3 regions of the Methylobacterium sp. P5_C11 genome follow, and region 2 is predicted to be linked to each of the others. Evidence: predicted binding sites of a transcription regulator. Region 2 holds the regulator's gene; each other region holds the start of a gene.
What was found. Region 2 encodes PhoB, which activates phosphate uptake and scavenging genes when phosphate is short. Its sites were predicted from a motif close to TGTCATNNANCTGTCAT; they were not measured.
Positions count from the first base shown of each region.

Region 1 (4,930 bases), on a different contig from region 2:
GCCGACCATGACGCACGCCGCGATGGATCCGGAGGCACGGGCGATCGCGGGCATCACCGACGGGCTGCTGCGCCTGTCGGTGGGACTGGAGGCCGAGGCCGACCTGCTCGCCGACCTGTCGCGGGCGCTCGGGGCGCTGGGCGGCTGAGCCGGCGGCTCACGCCTCCTCGACCACGCTGAACCCGGACTCGTCCTCGACCACGCGGAAGCGGGCGAGCTGGTGGGTCCGGGAGCGCTCGGCCGCCTCGTCGCGGCACTTGTCGACATGGACGGCGCGGTTGACCACCTGGAGGTTCGGCGCGCCCCAGTAGCCGAGCAGGTCCGGCCAGGGCGCCTCGCGATGCTCCCGCCAGACCCGGTAGAGCGGCAGGGCATGGTCGACCTCGGCCGTCCGCATCAGGCGCTTGCCGGAGGTGGCGCAGCGATGCCGCTGGCGGAGCTTCAGCGCCCGGACCTGGGCGTGCGGGGCGATCCAGAACTTCCAGGCGGCGACACAGGCGGCGTGCCAGCCGGCCCTGGCGTTGGGCACGCCCCGCTCCCAGAGATCCCGGTGCCAGCCGAACCGGTAGACCGGCTGGCCGCAGATGCAACAGGTCCCCCGCCCCCGGGCGAAGGCCGGATCACGATAGGGCGCGGGCGGCATCCGGAAGCTTCCGGCGCGCCCCTCCGCGCCGAGCTGCCAGGTCCAGCCCTCCGGGGTCCCCGAGCGGGCCGCCAGGGCGCGGGCCAGCCGGTCGGCGCGGAGGATGTGGCTGCGCCAGTAGCTCTCGACGGCGAGTCGCGGCGTCGGCGGGATCAGGGGGCGGGCCAGGGCGTGGCGGAGGACGGGCGTCGGGAAGACCGGCGGCAGGGCGCGCTCCAGCCGCGCCTGGGCCTGCACGTTTCGGAGGGTGCGCCAGCTCGATGTCGTCATGTCAGGCCGGTGGTAACCCGCGGCGCGGCGCGCGGCGACGGCGCCGCTGCAACAGAGGGCCGATCCCGGACCCGGTCGCGCGATTGGATCGCCATCCGTCGGGCTGCCGAGCCTCCGAAGCCCGCGGCGGGAACGTAGTGGTCCGCGTTCCGCTCATGGTTAAGGCGATGTTTCCCGTGAAACATCGTCCCGTCCGAGCGGAGGGCGCGCGGGGTTGTCGAAGCATCCGGAGCTGGCGGCAGGTCACGGTGCCTCACGATCCCCGAGGCTCCGGGACGCGCTGGCGGCGGGACCTGTATGGCGCAGGCGGAGGTCGCGGTGCGCCCACTCCGGCAGAGCCTGTCTGTTCGCGCGGTCGACGAGGCGCCGCCCGGTCGTCACGACCGCGCCGTTGAGGATGCGGACCTCGAAGCCGCCTGTTGCCAGGGCTGCACGCCCCGCCTTAGACGAGCCGGGCGCACGTTTCTCCGCCACCCCTTTCCGTTTGCAGAGGCAGCTTCCGCCGTGATCACCGGTCCGTGCCTCATCGTCCAGCCGATCCACGCGGCGGGCCTCGAAAGGTTGCGCGCAGCCGGGCTGGAGCCGCGCCCGGCGAGCGGGACCGATCCCGAGACGCTGGCGCGCGAGGTCGCCGACTGCGTCGCCGTCATCACCCGCAACACCGGCTTCCCGGCCCGCGCCATCGCGGCGGCGCCGGCCCTGCGGGTGATCGGCGTGCACGGCACGGGCACAGACCACGTCGCCACCGCCGAGGCGACCGAGGCCGGGATCGTGGTGGTCAACACGCCCGGCGCCAACGCCGTCTCGGTGGCCGAGCAGACGCTGGCGCTGATCTTCGCCCTGGCCAAGGCCCTGCCGGAGGCCGACCGCTCGGTCCGGGCCGGCGACGACAGCTTCAAGTTCACCGCCCGCTTGGTCGAGCTCGCCGGCCTGACGCTGGGCCTCGTCGGCTTCGGGGCGATCGGGCAGGCGACCGCCCGGCTCGGCGCCGCCCTGGGCCTGCGGGTGCTGGCCTACGGGCCGAGCCGGCCCGACGCGGACTTCGCCAATGTCGGCGCCCTGCGGGCCGCCTCGGTCGACGCGCTCCTGGGCGAAGCCGACATCGTCTCCCTGCATGTGCCGCTGACCCCGGCCACCCGTGGCCTGATCGGCCGGGACCAGCTCACGCGGATGAAGCGGGAGGCCTTCCTGATCAACACCAGCCGCGGCGGCCTGATCGACGAGGCGGCCCTGGTGGAGGCGCTGGAAGCCGGCACGATCGCGGGCGCCGGGCTCGACGTCTTCGCCCAGGAGCCGCTGCCGGTCGATCACCCCCTCGCCCGCCAGCCCCGGGCGATCCTGACGCCCCATGTCGGCGGCTCCACCGGGGCGGCCCTGATCCGCACCGCCGAGACCGCCGCGACCCGCGTGGTCGATGTCCTCGCCGGCCGGCGGCCGGGCGGGCTGGTCAACCCGGCCGTCTGGGAGCAGCGGCGCGGGGTGTGAGGCCGGTCGCGCGTTGCCCGCGGCGGGCCTCCAGCCCCGCCACGCACCCTGAGGTGTGAAACCGTGTCAGGTCGATCGCTTCGGTGCCTCCGTCGTTGCGAGCGGAGCGAAGCAATCCAGTGTCGCGCCACGCTGACCGAGGTCGCGCTGCCCTGGGTCGCTTCGCTACGCTCGCGATGACCGAGAGGGCTGGATCGACCGGAGCGTTCAACCGGAAATCGTGAGCGTGGGACGCCGCGCTCCCGCGCTCCCGCCCGGATCACGGTGTTTCGTCCGGACCGAGACCGCTCGCCGCGCGCCGTGTCATGCAATCGTCGCAGACGGGCCGGAAAGCCACCCGCTGCATCCGAGGCCAGAGAGGGCTCCATGGACTTTCACCGTCGCTTCACGGTCCTGATGTGCGCCCCGGCCTTCGACCCAGACGATCTCGAGGGCGCGCGCGTCAACCAGATCGTGGCAGCCGTGGAGCAGCGCGGCTTCGAGGTGGTGCGCGCCCGGCGCGTCGAGGACGCGGCCATCGCGGTCCAGACCGACGCGGCGGTCGGCTGCCTCGTCGTCGACTGGGGCAAGCGCGGCCTCGACGGCAAGGCCGCAGCCCTCATCGACATGATGCGCCGGCGCGGCCTGGAGATGCCGATCGTCATCATGGTCCGCCGCAAGCGGCTGGAGGACATCCCGGTCGAGCTCCTCGACTTCATCGACGGCTACATCTTCCTCGCCGAGGAGACGCCGGAATTCATCGCCCGCGGCCTCGTCAGCCGGGTCACGCAGTACGCCGAGACCCTCAAGACACCGTTCTTCGGCGCGCTCGTCGACTACGCCGAGAAGGGCAACCAGCTCTGGACCTGCCCGGGCCACAACGGCGGGATCTTTTATAACCGATCCCCCATCGGACGGATCTTCGTCGAGCATCTGGGCGAGGCGATCTTCCGCGACGACCTCGACAACTCGGTCCTCGACCTCGGCGACCTGCTGACCCACGAGGGTCCGGCGCTGAAGGCCCAGAAGGAGGCCGCCAAGATCTTCGGGGCGGAGAAGACCTACTTCGTCCTCAACGGCACCTCCGCCTCCAACAAGATCGTCCTGTCCTCCCTGGTGGCCGAGGACGACCTCGTCCTGTTCGACCGCAACAACCACAAGGCGGCCCATCACGGCGCCCTGTTCCTGGGCGGCGGCATCCCGATCTTCCTGGAGACCGACCGCAACGCCTACGGGCTGATCGGGCCGATGTACCACGAGGCCCTGGATGAGGCCCGGATCCGGGAAAAAATCCGCCGGAACCCGCTGGTGACCGATCCGGAGGCGTGGCGACGGGAGCGGCCGTTCCGGGTCGCGGTGATCGAGCAATGCACCTACGACGGCACGATCTACGACGCCCAGACGATCCTGGAGAAGATCGGCCACCTCTGCGACTACATCCTGTTCGACGAGGCCTGGGCGGGCTTCATGAAGTTCCACCCGCTCTACGCGCGGCGCTTCGCCATGGGGCTCACCGGCCTCGACGAGACCTCGCCCGGCATCGTCGCCACGCAATCGACCCACAAGCAGCTCGCGAGCTTCTCCCAGGCCTCACAGATCCACACCCGGGACGGGCATATCCGCGGCCAGACCCGGCGGGTCGAGCACAAGCGCCTCAATGAGAGCTTCCTCGTCCACGCCTCGACCTCGCCGTTCTACCCGCTCTTCGCCTCCCTCGATGTCGGCGCCCAGATGATGAAGGGGCGCTCGGGCATGATCCTGTGGGACGACACGATCCGGCTCGGGATCGAGTGGCGCAAGAAGGTCCGGGCGATCCGGCGGGAATTCGAGGAGCGCGAGGGCGATCCGGCCCGGCGCTGGTTCTTCGACCCCTTCGTGCCGGACGTGACGGTGAACGCCGACGGCGCCGAGGTGCCCTGGGAGAGCGTGCCCACCGACGAACTGGCCGCCACGCCGCGCCACTGGGAGCTGAAGCCGGGCGCCCGCTGGCACGGCTTCACCCACGTGGCGCCGGGCTACGCCATCACCGACCCGAACAAGCTCACCGTGCTGACCCCCGGCTTCGACCGGCACACGGGAGCCTACGCCCAGCACGGCGTGCCGGCGCCGATCGTGGCGCAATACCTGCGTGAGAACCGGATCGTCGCCGAGAAGAACGACCTCAACTCGCTGCTCTTCCTGCTGACCCCGGGGGTCGAATCCTCCAAGGCCGGCACGCTGATCTCGGGCCTCGTCGCCTTCAAGCGGCTCCACGACGACAACGTCCCGCTGGAGGAGGCCATGCCGGAATTCGTCAACCGCCGGCCGAACCGCTACCGGGGCGTGCGCCTGCGCGACCTCTGCGGCGAACTTCACGCCTTCCACCGGGAGGCCGGCACCTCGGCGCTGCAGCGGCGCCAGTTCGCGCCGGAACACCTGCCCGAGATGGTGATGCCGCCCAAGCGCGCCGCCCAGCTGCTGACCCGCAACAAGGTCGACTACGTGCCGATCGCCGAGGCCGAGGGGCGCATCGCCACCACGCTGATGCTGGTCTATCCGCCGGGCATCGGCACG
Region 1 covers NZ_JBFULS010000054.1:30,286-35,215, reverse strand. The annotation lists gene metB (cystathionine gamma-synthase) at 1-148, shown strand, start outside; gene ACXJKQ_RS22430 (hypothetical protein) at 158-913, opposite strand; gene ACXJKQ_RS22425 (hydroxyacid dehydrogenase) at 1,418-2,398, shown strand; gene ACXJKQ_RS22420 (Orn/Lys/Arg family decarboxylase) at 2,765-4,930, shown strand, end outside.
Region 1: a site for PhoB is predicted at 2,700-2,716, ahead of ACXJKQ_RS22420 (Orn/Lys/Arg family decarboxylase). Genes of this name have one in related genera too.

Region 2 (4,930 bases):
TTCACCAGCCCCACCCCGGGTCCCGGCTCCGAGGGTGGCGGCATCGCCAACGCCATCCTCGGGAGCCTCGTGCTGACCGGGATCGGCATCCTGATCGCCACCCCGGTGGGCGTCATGGCGGGGACCTTCCTGGCCGAGTACGGACGCGGCTCGAAGCTCGCGGCGCTGATCCGCTTCCTCAACGACATCCTGCTCTCGGCGCCGTCGATCCTGATCGGCCTGTTCGTCTACACGCTGATGGTGCGGCCGATGGGGACCTATTCGGGCTGGGCCGGCGGCGTGGCCCTCGCCATCATCGCCGTCCCGGTGATCGTGCGCACCACCGAGGACATGCTGCGCCTTGTCCCCGGCACCCTGCGGGAGGCGGGCGCGGCCCTCGGCGCACCACCCTCGACGGTGATCGTCAGCGTGACCTGGCGGGCGGCGTCCGCCGGCATCGTCACCGGGATCATCCTGGCGCTGGCGCGCATCGCCGGCGAGACCGCGCCGCTCCTGTTCACCGCCCTCAACAACAATTCCTGGTTCTCCGCCAACCTGATGGGCGGCGTCGCGAACCTGCCGGTGATGATCTACCAGTTCGCCCTCTCGCCCTACCCGAACTGGCAGGGCCTCGCCTGGGCGGGCGCGCTCCTCATCACCGCGACGATCCTGGCGCTGTCGATCATCGCGCGCCTCGTGATCAAGCCGCAGCCCACGCGCTGAGACCCCCTTCGAGGACACGACGATGAACGCCGCCTCCGCGATCCCCACGGTCGATCTGAACCGCAATCGCGCCGAAGAGGGCGGGCCTGTACGGATCGCCGTCAAGGGCCTGAACTTCTACTACGGGAGCTTCCACGGACTGAAGGACGTCAACATCAACTTCCACGACCGGCAGGTCACGGCGCTGATCGGGCCGTCCGGCTGCGGCAAGTCCACCCTTCTGCGCTGCTTCAACCGGATCTACAGCCTCTACCCGGAGCAGCGGGCCGAGGGCGAGATTCTGCTGGACGGCGAGAACATCCTCAGCCCCTCCGTCGATTTGAACGAGTTGCGCTCGCGCATCGGCATGGTGTTCCAGAAGCCGACGCCGTTCCCGATGTCGATCTACGACAACGTCGCCTTCGGCTTGCGCCTCTACGAGAAGCTGCCGAAATCCGAGCTGGACGGCCGGATCGAGGAATCCCTGCGCAAGGCCGCCCTGTGGGACGAGGTGAAGGACAAGCTGAAGCAGCAGGGCACCGGCCTGTCGGGCGGACAGCAGCAGCGCCTGTGCATCGCCCGCACGGTGGCGCAGCGCCCGGAGGTGATCCTGTTCGACGAGCCGACCTCGGCCCTCGACCCGATCTCCACCGGCCGCATCGAGGAGTTGATCGAGCAGCTGCGCGACGAGTTCACCATCGTGATCGTCACCCACAACATGCAGCAGGCGGCGCGCATCTCGCAGTTCACCGCCTTCATGTATCTGGGCCAGCTGGTCGAGTTCGGCCCGACCAACCGGATGTTCATGAACCCGACGGAGCGGCGCACGCAGGACTACATCACCGGCCGCTTCGGCTAGCCTGCCCGAACCCTCCGGCCCCGGGCACCGCCGCTCCACCTCCGGGGTCTGCCGGCGGATCGCCGTCCGCCCCCCGGAGCGCCGCCCCCGGGACACCATCGAAGGATCCACCATGCCCGGCCATATCGTCACCTCCTACGATACCGACTTGGAGAACCTGCGTCGCTCGATCTCGGAGATGGGCGGCGTGGCCGAGAAGATGACCGCGGAGGCGACCGACGCCCTCGTGCGCCGGGACGACACCCTCGCGCAGGCGGTGATCCTGGCCGACAAGCGCCTCGACGCCCTCCAGCGGGACATCGAGGAACGCGCGGTGCTGCTCATCGCCCGGCGCCAGCCCCTGGCGATCGACCTGCGCGAGACCATCTCGGCGATCCGCGTCTCCGGCGATCTCGAGCGGATCGGCGACCTCGCCAAGAACGTCGCCAAGCGGGTGGTGGCGATCTCCGATCAGGCGCCGGCACAGAAGATCGTTCTGGGCGTGCGCCACATGAGCGACCTCGCCGAGGGTCAGCTCAAGGACGTCCTCGACGCCTATGCGAGCCGGGACATCGAGGCAGCGCACGACGTCTGGGAGCGCGACGGCGAGATCGACGCCCTGTACAATTCCCTGTTCCGCGAACTCCTGACCTACATGATGGAAGATCCGCGCAACATCTCGTTCTGCACGCATCTCCTGTTCTGCGCCAAGAACGTCGAGCGCATCGGCGATCACACCACCAACATCGCCGAGACGATCCATTACCTCGCCACGGGCGAGACCCTGGCGGGCGACAGGCCGAAGAACGATGCCTCGAACTACGTGACGGTGGACGGTGTCCAGGCTCCGTGAGCACCCGGAATCGGGCCGTACGCCGCGGCTGGGGGCGCCGTCTCCTGTGGGGTGCCGCCAGAGAGGCCGTGCGTACGGATTGAGGCGGAGCGGTGCCTCCTGCACCATCCGCGGGGCCGCTGGTAGAACGGGTCATCAAACGTGAGCATGCAAGTCCTGATCGTCGAGGACGAGGAGGCGCTGACCACGCTGCTGCGCTACAATCTCGAGGCGGAAGGCTTCCTGGTTGACACGGCTGCCCGCGGCGACGACGCCGAATTGCTGCTGGCGGAGCGGATCCCGGACCTCGTCCTGCTCGACTGGATGCTGCCGGGCCTCTCAGGGATCGAGCTGTGCCGCCGGATCCGGGCGCGCCGGGAGACCGAGCGCCTGCCGGTGATCATGCTCACCGCCCGCGGCGAGGAGGGTGACCGGATCCGGGGGCTCGGCACGGGGGCCGACGACTATATCGTCAAGCCGTTCTCGGTACCGGAACTGCTCGCCCGGATCCGTGCGCTTCTGCGCCGGGCCAAGCCCGCCCACGTTTCGGACCGTCTGGCGGCGGGCGACCTGGAGCTCGACCGCACCGGCCACCGCGTCCGCCGCGGCGGCGAGGAGTTGCATCTCGGTCCGACCGAGTTCCGGCTGCTGGAATTCCTGATGCTGGCGCCGGGCCGGGTCTTCTCCCGGGAGCAGCTGCTCGACGGGGTCTGGGGTCACGACGTCTACATCGACGAGCGGACCGTAGACGTGCATGTCGGGCGCCTGCGCAAGGCCCTGAACGGGCCGCGCCAAGCGGACCCGATCCGGACGGTGCGCGGCTCCGGCTACGCCTTCGACGAGACCTTCTCCCTCGAAGCCTGAGGCGGCCCCACGGGCTGTCCGGATAGGACATCGCTCCGGCCGTTCCGTCATCACGAGCGCAGCGAAGTGACCCAGGGCATCGGGACGCCTGTGAGCGTGGCGCTGCTGGGTTGCTTCGCTCCGCTCGCAAAGACGGCGGGACGGGCGCGCGGATCTTCGAGCGGGCTAGGCCCCTCAAAGCCTCAGCGGGCCAGCGCCGCGCTCCGGCCCGACGCGGCCGGCACCGCCTCCAGCGCCGCGAGGACCGTGCCCTCGGTCAGGATCTGCGGCAGCACCTGGGGCTCCCCGGTGCCGCTGTAGAGCAGGTAGAGCGGCACGCCGCTGCGCCCGTGCTTCTCCAGGAGGCGGGTGATCTCGGGGTTCTGATTGGTCCAGTCGCCCTTCATGTAGGTCACACCGCGCTCGGCCATCGCGGAGCGTACGGCCTTGGTGTTGAGCGAGGTCGCCTCGTTCACCGCGCAGGTGATGCACCAGGCGGCGGTCATGTCCACGAAGACCGGGCGGTGCGCATCGATCAGGGCGGCGAGGCGTGCCTGGGTGAACGGCTCGACCCCGTCGGCGGCCTGCGCCGACGGCGCGATGCGGTCCCGCGGCAGGGTCACCGCGAGGGCGGCCCCGGCGAGCAGCGCGAGGGCCGCGGCGGACTGCGCGATCCGGCCGGCCGTGGGCGCGCCGGCACGTCCGTGCTCCCAGGCCCAGGCCGCGAAGCCGATCAGCACGAGGCCGATCAGTGCCGCCAGCAGACCCTGGGGATCGACCTGCTGTGCCAGCACCCAGATCAGCCACGCCACCGTTGCGTAGACCGGGAAGGCCAGGATCTCCTTGAGGGTCTCCATCCAGGCCCCCGGCCGCGGCAGCGCCCGCAGGGCCGGCGGCCAGAGCGTCAGCACCAGGAACGGCAGGGCGAGGCCGAGGCCGAGGCTCGCGAACACGGCGAGCGCCACCCCTGCGCTCTGGGTCAGCGCGAAGCCCACCGCGGAACCCATGAACGGTGCCGTGCAGGGCGTCGCCACGAGGGTCGCGAGGACGCCGGCGAAGAACGAGCCGCTCAGGCCGGCCCTTCGGGCGAGGCCGTCACCGATCCCGGCGAGGCCGCCGCCGACATGGACGACGCCCGACAGGCTCAGGCCCATCGCGAACAGCAGGTAGGCGAGGCCCGCGACCACGGCGGGCGATTGCAGCTGGAAACCCCAGCCGATGGCCGCGCCGCCGCCCTTCAGGGCGATCAGCAAGGCGGCGAGGGCCAGGAAACTGCCCACCACGCCCGCCGTGTAGGCGAAGCCGTGCAGGCGCAGCCGCGACCGGCTCTCGCCGGCATGCCGGACGAGGCTCAGCACCTTGATCGACAGCACCGGGAACACGCAGGGCATCAGGTTGAGGATCAGGCCGCCGAGGAAGGCGAAGGCGGCAGCCGTCGCAATCGTCAGGGCGTCGAGATCGGGACCGATCGCCGTTGTGGCCGCCGCCGGTGTGGTCGCCGCCGAGGCCGCCGGGGCCGCGGCGGCCTGGAGCACCGGCTCGTCGCCATACGCGAAGGCCAGGCGTCGCGTTCCGGAATCACCCAGCTCGTCGAGGGTCAGGACGCCGGGGAGCGTGCCGGGCGCCGGATCGGCCGGAGTGCTGCGGGCGAGGGTGAGGTGCAGGCCGGATTCGTCGACGGACATCACCTGCGCGGCGGCGTTGTCGATCGCCGTCTCGGCATAGGGAAAGTACGC
Region 2 covers NZ_JBFULS010000007.1:68,806-73,735, reverse strand. The annotation lists gene pstA (phosphate ABC transporter permease PstA) at 1-702, shown strand, start outside; gene pstB (phosphate ABC transporter ATP-binding protein PstB) at 725-1,540, shown strand; gene phoU (phosphate signaling complex protein PhoU) at 1,653-2,372, shown strand; gene phoB (phosphate regulon transcriptional regulator PhoB) at 2,520-3,215, shown strand; gene ACXJKQ_RS06350 (protein-disulfide reductase DsbD family protein) at 3,398-4,930, opposite strand, start outside.

Region 3 (4,930 bases), on a different contig from region 2:
CGTGCCGCCGAGGAGGCCGCCGGCCCCCACGAAGGCGGTGCCCGCGATGGTGCCGTTGGCGTAGAGCGCGCCGCCCTGGCCGATGCCGACGTCGATGCCGAGACGGTCGCCGAGGTCCATCCGCAGGGTGCCGGTGACGGACCCGAAGTATCCGGCTGTCGCATAGAGGTCGATGCGGCTCCAGTAGCTGAGCGGGCTTCCGTAGAAGGCCGCGAGTGCGTTGGTCTCGGTGTTCACGAGGATCTGGTTGATGGTGCCCGTCGCGAGCTGGCCGTAGAGGCCGCCGTTCGGCGCGAGGGTCCGGGCCGCCGCGGTCGAGCCGCCGTACAGGGGCGCGAGCAGGATGGAGGCGTCCGGCCCGCCGGCGGGGGCCGCCTCGCGGGGCGCCTGGGCGAAGGACAGGGTCGGCAGGCCGTAGGTCAGGCGGCTCTGGTAGGCGGTCTGGTTGGCCGCGGAGGGCACGTAGGGGTTGCCCGCGCTGTTGGCGGCGCTGCCCGCGCAGGCCGCGACCGTGTTGCCGCACTGGGCCGCGAGATAGGCCTGGATCTGGCCCTGCGCCTGGACGAACTGGGTCGGCAGGTTGAGCGCCGTGCCGGTCACCGCGGCGTTGTTGATGTAGGCCGGGTTGGTGAACGCCTGGGCGAGGTCGTAGGTGGCCAGCGCCCGGCCGCCGATGATGTCGAGGGGATAGTGCACGCCCAGCGCGATGCGGCTGTTGGCGTAGTCGGCGGCCCGGGCCAGCATGCTCTGGTACTGCTGCGGCACCAGCATCGCGAGCAGGATGCCGTCGGTATAGGCGTAGGTGGTGTGCCCGCTCGGGAAGGACGGGTTGGTGGCGATGCCGTTGAGGGCCGACGGGTCGAAGACGTTGAACCGGGCCGGCGCCGCCTGGACGGGCCGCGAGGAGCCGTAGACGTCCTGTCCCGCCTGCGTGTTGGTCACGCTGTAGGCGAGGTCGTAGACGCTGTTGGTGGTGTTCGGCAGGCCGTTGGCGGTGGGCAGGCTGGAGCCGGCCGGGGGCACGGCCGGGACCGCTACGTAGCCGGCCGGGGTCACGCTCGGATTGTTGGCCGCGCCGTTGGCGAAGTAGTTCTTGGCGACGCCGAGGTTGTTCCCCGTGACGCTGTAGGCGCCCACCAGCAGGTTGACGACGCTGCCGAGGGGGCCGCTCGCCCCCTGCGCGACACCGCGCTGGTAGATCGGGCCGAGCTGGGCGCCGAGGCCGCCGACGAGCTGCTGCGGGACAAGGCCGTTGATCGGCGTCTGCCCCGGCAGGCCGCCCGCGAGGTTGGCAGCGACGCCGTAGGTGCCGAGCCCCACCGCGGAGAGGTTGTTGCTCGCCGAGCCGAGCAGGCTCTTGTCGCTGATCGCAAGTTCCTGCTGCGCCCGGCCGGCGCCGGTGTTGACCGCCGCCGATTGCGACAGGTTGAGCTGCAGCGTCTGCTGGCCGGTCGCACTCGAGTTGAGCAGAAGATACGGCGCCAGCAGACTGAGGACATTCACGTCCGAAGCCGTGGTGTTGACGGTCTGGGCCTGCGCCCCCGGACCGAACGCCGCGACCGCCAAGGCCGCGATCGAGACCCCGTATCGAACCAACATGTCGAGCCCCCGCACATCGCGACCCTTCGGCCTGCGGGCGGAAGCTTTAGCCAAGTATACCCACGATAATCTGTCATAATTCAGTCATACTTCTCAAGTTTTGCATCTGTATCTTCGTGGCAACAGGCGATAAACTTTGCCAACACAGATATCATCAAGTCCTAATCTTTGATTCAGCATGACTTCGATTGCCGGCCGTCAAGCCGGCGCGGCCGCGTCGACGGCCGGGCGAGCGCCGCCAAGGTCGATCCGCCCTGTCCCGGCCGAGCGGGGACGGTCCGGACGGATCGATCGGCGCGCGCCGGCAGCAGATCTCCGGGAGGCGAAAGCCGTTGTTGCCTGTCCGGGGAGCGCCGGCGTCACCGGCCCGTCATGGGCACCTCCTAATTCCCGGTTCCCATCGAGAAGGTGCTGCGCGAGGATTCATGTCCGATTCCGCCATGATGCCTTCGGGAGCGGCCGGACGGCGGTCCGCGGGCGGCCCGCGCCTCGATCACGGGATGCATCTCGGCGGGGTGGTCGCCTTCCTGCTCGTTCTGGTGGCGGGTCTCGGCTACGCGGTGGTGAGCCTCATCGCCGACATGAACGCCGTCGGCGAGGCACCCCTGGCCTACGGCGCCTTCGCGTTGCTCGGCCTCGCCCTGCTGATCGCGCTGGCGTTCGAGTTCGTGAACGGCTTCCACGACACCGCCAACGCGGTCGCCACGGTGATCTATACCCACTCGATGCCCCCGCTCGTCGCGGTGATCTGGTCGGGCTTCTTCAACTTCCTCGGCGTGATGCTGTCCTCGGGCGCCGTGGCCTACGCCATCGTGACGCTGCTGCCGGTCGAGCTGATCCTCAACGTCGGCTCGCATGCGGGCTACGCGATGATCTTCGCGCTCCTGCTGGCTGCGATCCTCTGGAATCTCGGGACCTGGGCCTTCGGCCTGCCCAACTCCTCATCCCACGCGCTGATCGGCTCGGTGCTCGGCGTCGGCCTCGCCAACCAGCTGATGAACGGCGGCGACGGCACCGCGGGCGTCGACTGGAACCAGGCGCTCAACGTCTTCAAAGCGCTGCTGTTCTCGCCGGTCTGCGGCTTCGTGCTCGCCGCGCTGCTGCTGCGCACGCTGAAATTCGCTGTGCGCCGCAAGGACCTCTACGAGGCGCCCAAGGGTGAGGCACCCCCGCCCCCGTGGATCCGCGGCCTGCTGATCCTCACCTGCACGCTGGTCTCGTTCTTCCACGGCGGCAACGATGGGCAGAAGGGCATGGGCCTGATCATGCTGATCCTGATCGGCGCCGCCCCGACCGCCTACGCGCTCAACCGCACCATGGCGGACGACACGACTCCCGCCTTCGTGCAGGCCTCGACGGCGGCGAGACAGGTCTTCTCCGCCCGCGCGCAGGGTGCACCGATGCCGGACGCCGCGGCGGCGCGCCGGACGGTGACGGAGGCGCTCAAGACCAAGGTGCTCGACACGCCGCCCGTCTACGCGGCGCTGGCGGCGCTCTCCGACGACATCGCCGCCAGCGTGAAGAATTACGGCGCGATCCGCACGGTGCCGGCCGCCCAGACCCAGAACCTGCGCAGCGACATGTATCTCGCCGCCGACGCGGTGCGGGTGCTCCCGAACGCCGGAGCCGGCTTCTCGGAGGCCGACAAGGCGACCCTGAAAGGCTATTCCGGCCTTCTCAACGACGGCACGCGCTACATCCCGGGCTGGGTGAAGGTCTGCGTCGCCCTGGCACTGGGCCTCGGCACCATGGTCGGCTGGAAGCGCATCGTCGTGACGGTGGGCGAGAAGATCGGCAAGATCCACCTGACCTACGCGCAGGGCGCCTCGGCCGAGATCGTCGCCGCCGGCACGATCGGGCTGGCCGAACTCTACGGCCTGCCGGTCTCGACCACACACATCCTGTCGTCCGGCGTCGCCGGCACGATGGCGGCCAACGGTTCGGGGCTGCAGATGGCCACCGTGCGCAACATGGCGCTCGCCTGGATCCTGACCCTGCCGGCGGCGATCACTCTCGCGGCCGTGCTGTTCTTCATCCTGCGCCACGTGTTCTGACGCCACGTGTTCTGACGCCAGGTGTTCTGACGCCAGGTGGTCTGACGCAAGGTGTTCTGAGCGGCCGGACCGGAAGCCGAGCCCCGCGTGACGCGGAGCGGACGGTCTCCGGTCCGGCTCCCTGCGGCGCCCCCCGACGCCTCAGGAACTGGCCATGGCCCGCACGAAGGCCAGGCAGGTCCGGCGCGCCGCGGGATTGTCGATCGCCACGAAGGCCGTGACGAGGTCGGCGGCCTGGCTGATCGCCATCTCGGACCGGTCGGCGTCCGGGTAGAAGCTCGCCACCGGCACGTCGAGGATCCGGGCGATGCGGGTCAGGGCGTCCTGAGTTCCCGGCGAGGGCGCGGACGTCACCGGCATCCGGTCGTCGGATGAGTCCGGGGTCATCGCTCAGGCCGCCTTCTGGCCGAGCTGAATCGCCCTGGCGATCACCGACCGCCGCGCCGCGTAGCCCGGAGCAACCATCGGATAATCGGCCGGCAGGCCGTACTTGGCCCGGTAGCGCTCGGGCGTGAGCCCGTGCGCGGTGAGGTGGCGCTTCAGGGTCTGGTAGGGCCGGCCGTCGATGAAACTGATCAGGCCCGCGTCCTGGATCGAGGCCTCGACCTGCGCTTGGCTCAGGCCGCCCGAGCCCGGCGCGGTCCCACGGAGACGCGCGATCGCCGTGTGCACTTGGTCGATCAGCCCCGGCAGGGCCGCGGCCTCGACCGCGTTGCGGGACACGTAGGCCGCGACGATCGCACCGACCTTTTCCAGCATGAACGTCGAACGGTGATCGGTATGGGTATCCATTTGAGACATCGCTGTTGTACGGCGCGCCACCGCCGGCACCTCATCCGGGCGATCGAGCCGGGACGGAACGGTGGCGCTAAGTTGTTGCAGGGCCAGGGATTGGCCGGTGAGGAGTCGACCCCCGCGTGCGGATTTCCCGCCGCTTCTTGAGGATGCAGATAATATACAATATGAGCGGAGCGCGGTTTGTCTGGCGGCGCGAGGTCTCTTGTCCGACCGCGCAAACGGCGGCGCCCGCGGATTGGTTACTGTGGCGTTCACTGATTTCAGCCGACATGATCTGCACTTGAAGCCGTCTTCGGCTTTGGTCTGCGCGTGCGGCCGCCAGGCTGCGAAGCGCGCGGCATCGTGCGGTGCGTTCGCCGGTCATGGTCGCGATGCAACCGCAGGACTCCCGGAGCGGCAGGGATGCAGACGCTTTTCACGACCGCCGGGCTTCATCCCCGGGACGGCTTCCGGCGCTGGCGGGAGACCCTGTTCGACCA
Region 3 covers NZ_JBFULS010000025.1:50,754-55,683, reverse strand. The annotation lists gene ACXJKQ_RS15225 (autotransporter domain-containing protein) at 1-1,599, opposite strand, end outside; gene ACXJKQ_RS15220 (inorganic phosphate transporter) at 2,025-3,653, shown strand; gene ACXJKQ_RS15215 (hypothetical protein) at 3,795-4,040, opposite strand; gene ACXJKQ_RS15210 (MucR family transcriptional regulator) at 4,044-4,445, opposite strand; gene ACXJKQ_RS15205 (helix-turn-helix domain-containing protein) at 4,854-4,930, shown strand, end outside.
Region 3: a site for PhoB is predicted at 1,957-1,973, ahead of ACXJKQ_RS15220 (inorganic phosphate transporter). Genes of this name have one in related genera too.